One region of the Pedobacter immunditicola genome, then DNA from elsewhere that is predicted to be linked to it. Evidence: riboswitches for the same ligand, from Rfam matches in the RefSeq annotation. Region 1 holds a riboswitch; the other holds the start of a gene.
What was found. Region 1 has a riboswitch for S-adenosylmethionine ahead of metH (methionine synthase). Riboswitches for the same ligand answer to the same signal wherever they lie in the genome.

Region 1 (3,429 bases):
CAATTTCGGTGGATTACTTGACGATATGGCATGGAGAACGCTAAAACCGCTGCAGATTTTTAAGAAAGTTGAAGAAATCCTGACAAAAAGACTAGGGGCATAACTTTTGTAAGAACCAAACAATTATTATCTTTAAATAAAATTAAAAACAAATGGATAACAACAATAATTACAACTGGGCGCATAAACCCGAATATGTTCAGGATCAGACAGGTGTCGTTGCAAAGAAGTTCTTTGCTAATGTATTTCTGTGGATGTTTATCGCATTGGGTCTATCAACTTTAGCAGCTGTTTTTATGTCAAGCACACCGGCTGCGATGGATTATTTGATAAAATACGATGAAGCTGGTAACCGTACAGGCATGTCTATACTTGGTTATGTTGCCATGTTCTCACCATTGGCCCTTGTGCTTTTAATGAGCGCAGGGTTAAGCCGTCTTTCCTACGGTGCCTTATTAGGGGTGTTCGTTTTATATTCCGTTTTAACCGGAATAAGCTTAAGTTTTATCTTGTTAACCTACACCACAGGATCTGTAGTGGCCTGTTTTGGTGCAGCCACAGGTATCTTTGGTATCATGGCCCTCCTGGGTTATACCACCGACACGGATTTAAGTAAATTCGGCCCAATCCTAATGGTAGGTGTAATAGGCCTGGTGATTGCAAGTGTGGTCAATATGTTCATTGGCAGTTCACAATTTGATTACATCATGAGTTTCTTTGGTGTAGCTATCTTTACGGCCTTAACCGCTTATGACGTTCAAAAACTGAAACGTATAGGCGAAGGAATTGAAGCAAATGGCGACCAAATCGTTCATGCCGACACTAAAAAACTTGCCATCATGGGTGCGTTATCATTATACCTGGATTTCCTTAACATCTTCTTATTCTTGTTAAGAATATTCGGCGACAGAAGATAACTTATTCCAAATATAATTTTGAAGGCCCTGCATATTTGTAGGGCCTTCGTTATTTTATAAGGTTTACGAACGATTTCTTTGGATATCATTTTTCTTTGTTGCACATTTGTAAAGCTTATAGAGAAAGACGGAGGGATTAGACCCTACGAAGTCTTAGCAACCTGTGCTTACAAGGTGCTACATTCTACTGAAACGTTTTAAACGTTTTGGAAAGATAAGTTGAATCGACTCCTCACCGGAATCCCGAATAAGCTTTTTAGTATGGTATACCGCAACCAGGTGATTAAAAGTCAACCTGATGGGAGCTCTCTTTAACAAAACAAAAGCATGAGTATCAGAGAAGAACTTGAAAAACGAATTTTAATTATTGATGGTGCAATGGGCACCATGATACAACGGCACGTATTAACAGAAGAAGATTTCAGAGGCGAGCGCTTCAAAAATCATCCTTGTGATGTAAAAGGTAATAACGACCTTCTTAACCTCACCCGTCCCGATATTATTAAATCTATACACCGCGAATATTTAATGGCCGGTGCCGATATCATAGAAACCAACACGTTCAGTACGCAAAGAATTTCGTTGGCGGATTACCAGATGGAAACGCTCGATTATGAGATGAGTTTCGCTGGAGCAAAAATTGCCAAAGAAGCGGTCACAGAATTTATGGCTGCTCATCCTGAGCGCAAATGCTTTGTGGCCGGCGCTATTGGCCCAACCAACAGAACATTATCAATTTCACCCGATGTAAATGATCCGGGTTATAGGGCTTTAACTTTTGATGAACTGCAGGACGCCTATTTTCAACAGGTAAAAGGCCTGGTTGATGGTGGTGCGGATGTGCTTTTAATCGAGACCATTTTTGATACGTTAAATGCCAAAGCAGCCATATTTGCCATTAAAAAGTATGAAATTCAAATCGGCCGTAAAATAGAGATCATGATCTCCGGCACCATCACGGATGCCTCAGGAAGAACACTCTCCGGACAAACGGTGGAAGCCTTTTTGAATTCCATTATCCATGCAAAACCTTTGAGCATCGGTTTTAACTGTGCTCTTGGTGCCAAGGAAATGCGTCCGCATATTGAGGAACTTGCTGCAAAAGCAAATTGCTATGTATCCGCTTATCCCAATGCAGGTCTGCCTAATGAATTCGGTGCTTACGATGAACAACCACATGAAACGGCCCACCTGGTGGAAGATTTCATGGAGCATGGCTTCGTGAATATCGTTGGTGGCTGTTGTGGTACAACTCCAGAACATATCGCCTGTATCGTCAAAAAAGCGACGAAACTTAAACCAAGAAAAATACCTACCCCAGAACGCTACCTTCGTTTAAGTGGCCTGGAAGCTGTAACGGTTACTCCTGAAAGTATCTTTGTCAACATCGGCGAGCGGACCAATATTACCGGGTCTCCAAAATTCTCCAAGCTTATTTTAAGCGGCGATTATGAAGCGGCACTTGCTGTAGCCAGACAACAGGTTGAAGGCGGTGCACAAATCATCGATGTAAACATGGATGAAGGCATGATTGATTCAGAAGCGGCAATGACAAAGTTTCTGAACCTCATTGCTTCTGAACCTGATATCTCGAAATTGCCTATCATGGTCGATTCTTCGAAATGGACTGTCATTGAAGCCGGTTTAAAATGTTTACAAGGAAAAGGTATTGTCAACTCCATCTCGCTAAAAGAAGGGGAAGAAAAATTTATTGAAAGTGCCCGCAAAATCATGGCCTACGGTGCTGCTGTGGTGGTGATGGCTTTTGATGAACGCGGACAGGCGGATAATTTCGAGAAAAGAACGGCTATCTGTAAGCGTTCCTATGACCTGCTGGTTAATGAAGTTGGTTTCCCGGCAGAGGATATCATTTTCGATCCCAACATTTTAACTGTCGGTACCGGTCTGGAAGAACATAATAATTATGCAGTTGACTTCATCAATGCTACCCGCTGGATCAAGGAGAATCTTCCCTATGCCAAAGTGAGTGGCGGGATATCGAATATTTCCTTTTCTTACCGGGGTAACAACGTGGTCAGGGAAGCCATGCACTCTGCCTTTCTGTACCATGCCATCAAAGCAGGTTTGGATATGGGTATTGTCAATGCCGGAATGCTGGAAGTTTATGAGGCTATTCCAAAAGAATTGCTGGATCATGTGGAAGATGTGTTGCTCAACCGCAGGGATGATTCCACGGAGCGCCTGGTGGAGTATGCTGACACGATAAAAACTAAGGGCAAAGTTTTAGTGAAAGATCAGGAATGGCGTAAGCTACCTGTAGAAGAGCGTCTTTCCCATTCACTGGTCAAAGGTATCATCGAGTTTCTTGACGCCGACACTGAAGAAGCCCGCCAAAAATACGATAAGCCAATCCAGGTCATTGAAGGCCCTTTAATGGATGGGATGAACATCGTGGGCGACTTGTTTGGCGCCGGTAAAATGTTCCTGCCACAGGTGGTTAAATCGGCCAGGGTGATGAAAAAGGCAGTAGCCTATCTGCTTCCCTTCATTG
Region 2 (3,429 bases), on a different contig from region 1:
AAAAAGGCTGTCCGGTAACCGGATTGATGCTCAATGGATTTGTACTGCCGTAATGAGAACCGATAATATTTGCACAGATAATAAAGTGTTCTTTCGGATTAAAAAGGTCATTATCTCCAAAAAGGCCTTTCCACCAGTCAAGTACATCAGAATTTGCTGTCAGTGCATGACAAGCCCAGATTACATTATCTTTCTTAGCATTTAATTTACCATAAGTTTGATAAGCAATTTCCAGTCCTCTGAGTTTCTTGCCGCTTTCTAATGTAAAGATTTTTGGGTATTTATAGGTGTTAATCGTACTCATTGTTATGCTTGTATATTTTTAGGCGGGTTGTTCCAGGCGCAGTTTAATTTTTTGAAATGCCTGTTCAAAATCTGCTTTAATATCATCGATGTGTTCTATGCCCACAGAAACACGAAGTTGCGTTGGTGTTACCCCTGCAGCAGCTTGTTCCTCGTCACTTAATTGCTGATGAGTTGTTGCCGAAGGCTGTATGATCAATGTTTTGGCATCTCCCATATTTGCCAGGTGACTAACCAGTTTAAGGTTGTCTACAATGCCGGTTACTTCTTCTTTTGTTCCATTCAGTTCAAAGGACAACACCGCTCCGAACCCATTTTTTAAGTATTTCTTAGCAATGGTATGGTAAGGACTGCTTTCCAGGCCAGGGTAACTTACCGATTTTACCACCGGTTGCTTTTCAAGCCAGGATGCCAGTTCCAGTGTGTTTTCCACATGACGCTGTACTCTTAACGATAAAGTTTCCAGTCCTTGTATCAGCAGGAAGGAATTAAATGGAGATAGGGAAGGGCCAAAATCCCTTAAACCTTCTACACGTGCACGGATGGCGAACTGAATATTTCCAAAAGGACCTTCAGGACCAAAGACATCACTGAATACCAAACCATGATAACCTTCAGAAGGACTTGAAAATTGAGGATATTTTCCATTGCCCCAGTTATAATTACCACCGTCAACAATGATACCGCCAATACTGTTACCATGTCCGCCGATCCATTTGGTTGCAGAAGCAACAACAACATGTGCACCGTGTTCCAAAGGACGGAATAAGTAACCTGCCGCACCAAAAGTGTTATCTACCACTACAGGAAGATCGTGTTTGTTGGCAATGGCGGCAATTTTTTCAAAGTCAGGGATACTGAAAGAAGGGTTACCTACGGTTTCAAGGAAAATAGCCTTTGTTTTGTCATCAATCAGGGCAGTAATTTTTTCGGGGTGGTCTATATCCACAAAGCGAACCTCAATGCCTAAGCGTTTGAAAGCTACTTTAAACTGGTTGTAAGTACCACCATATAAATGCGAGGAAGAAATAAAGTTGTCCCCGGATTCAAGGATATTGTTCAATGCAATGAATTGCGCTGCCTGGCCAGAAGCCACGGCTACGGCTGCAACGCCACCTTCCAATGCGGCAATTCTTTTCTCGAAAACATCAGTAGTGGGATTCATGATCCGGGTATAGATATTTCCGAATTCCTTTAAGGCAAAAAGGTTGGCGCCATGCTCAGAGTTCTTGAAGACATAAGAACTGGTCTGGTAAATTGGAACAGCTCTTGAACCTGTAGTAGGGTCAGCTTCTTGTCCAGCATGCAATTGTAAGGTTTCGAATTTATAGGTTGTTGACATATTATTTTAAGTTTTAAATAAATCAAAATTGTTGTGATTATGCCTTTGTAATTCAAAGCGCATTAGAGAAAAAGCGTACCTTCTGTGAGAAGGCCTTCCAGATTGATTTACAGCAATGAGGAAGATTTTTAATTCTAGTGTATGCTGCAGCACATACAAACAGGCTGCGGGCAACAACAAAAAGAAGTACGGCTTAAAATAACCGGTAAAGTTTGGTTTGGAGACTTGAGTTTTTCGCTAGAGCGGATAAGACTTTTGTTAAGTTTCATTTTTTGTTTTAATTTATCTTTCCATTTAACACCCGTTATCTGGTCAGGATTTGGCACCTTCTTCCCGTTGGTAGGGTTGCCAGTGGGTCATGGAGCCTGTCTCTCGCCACTTCTTTATAAATCAAACTCTATACGAGTATTGACTTGTTCAGCATTAATCAGCCGATATAACAAATGTAGGGAATAAAAATTAATTGCAAAATTATATTCTGAATAATTTCCTGTTAATCCCCTGTTAAGCAAATTTAATTAGGCATGCGCTGTTGCCAGTGCCTGCTCAAGGTCAGCAATGAGGTCATCTATATGTTCCAGTCCCGCAGAGATCCTGATCAGGTTTACCGGAGTCTTTGTATCCGGTCCTTCGATTGATGCGCGGTGCTCAATCAGGCTTTCAACACCTCCTAAGCTGGTTGCCTGGGCAAAAAGTTGTACTTTGTTCACCACTTTCCTGGCTTCTTCGGCTCCGCCTTTCACCAAAACAGATAACATGCCACCGAAATCGCTCATTTGCTTTTTAGCAATTTCATGTTGCGGGTGGGAAGGCAGGCCCGGATAGTAAACCGCTTCAATTTGCGGATGATTCTCCAGATACCTGGCTAATGCCATGCCATTGGCACAATGTCCGCGCATACGGTAAGGCAAAGTTTTAATACTTCTCAACAGCAGAAAACAATCGAAGGGCGCGGAAACGGCACCACCTGTTTGCTGTATATTTTTAATTTTTTCCCAGAACTCATCTTTCCTTGCTGTAATTAACGCACCTCCCAACACATCACTATGGCCACCGATGTATTTTGTAGTGGAATGCATGACCACATCTGCGCCTAATTCGATTGGGTTTTGTAAACACGGAGAGGCAAAGGTACTGTCGCAAGCCATCATCAGTCCATGTTTTTTGCAAATCGCTGATACAGCGCTCAGGTCTGTAATTTTTAGCAATGGATTTGATGGCGTTTCCACCCAAATCATCACGGTGCTTGGCTTTATATAACGTTCAATTTCTGTCGTATTGGTTAAGTCTACAAAGTCAATTTCGAGAGTGTCTTTAAAAATAGACTGTAATTGTTTCTTGAAACCCCAATACATATCGTCTGGCGCAATGATGTGATTACCAGGAGTTAAGGCTTGAAAGATGGCCATTCCTGCCGTATTTCCCGAGGAAAAAGCACAAGCATCAGCACCTTTATCCAGTTGAGATAGTACATTTTCAAGGGCACTTCTATTAGGATTACTCACCCTGCTATACATATGCCCACCTGTATAACCACCTTCTTCATTTCTCAAGAAAGTTGTAGAAAGACTGATGGCTGGGGTAACATCTCCGGTAGCACTTTGATTGATGTTTCCGCTATGTATGGCAATGGTTTCGGTTTTCATAGAATTATATTATACGTTTTATACGTTTTGGCAGGGTTTGTGTATTCGGTATTTCAAATACAAGTATATGAAAAGAATATTATTTATAGCAGCCATTATTTGCAGTTCAATGTTGGTTTTGCAAAGTTGCTCCACGAC

Region 2: it holds a riboswitch for S-adenosylmethionine, as region 1 does, so the genes downstream of both, WG905_RS05200 (O-acetylhomoserine aminocarboxypropyltransferase/cysteine synthase family protein) here and metH (methionine synthase) in region 1, are expected to answer to the same signal.

The regions. Positions count from the first base shown of each region.
Region 1 covers NZ_JBBHKC010000002.1:414,382-417,810, reverse strand. The annotation lists gene WG905_RS04295 (hypothetical protein) at 1-103, shown strand, start outside; gene WG905_RS04290 (Bax inhibitor-1/YccA family protein) at 153-917, shown strand; SAM riboswitch class I at 1,030-1,138, shown strand; gene metH (methionine synthase) at 1,245-3,429, shown strand, end outside.
Region 2 covers NZ_JBBHKC010000003.1:51,365-54,793, forward strand. The annotation lists gene WG905_RS05195 (homoserine O-acetyltransferase family protein) at 1-304, opposite strand, end outside; gene WG905_RS05200 (O-acetylhomoserine aminocarboxypropyltransferase/cysteine synthase family protein) at 323-1,645, opposite strand; SAM riboswitch class I at 1,925-2,037, opposite strand; gene WG905_RS05205 (trans-sulfuration enzyme family protein) at 2,164-3,291, opposite strand; gene WG905_RS05210 (hypothetical protein) at 3,359-3,429, shown strand, end outside.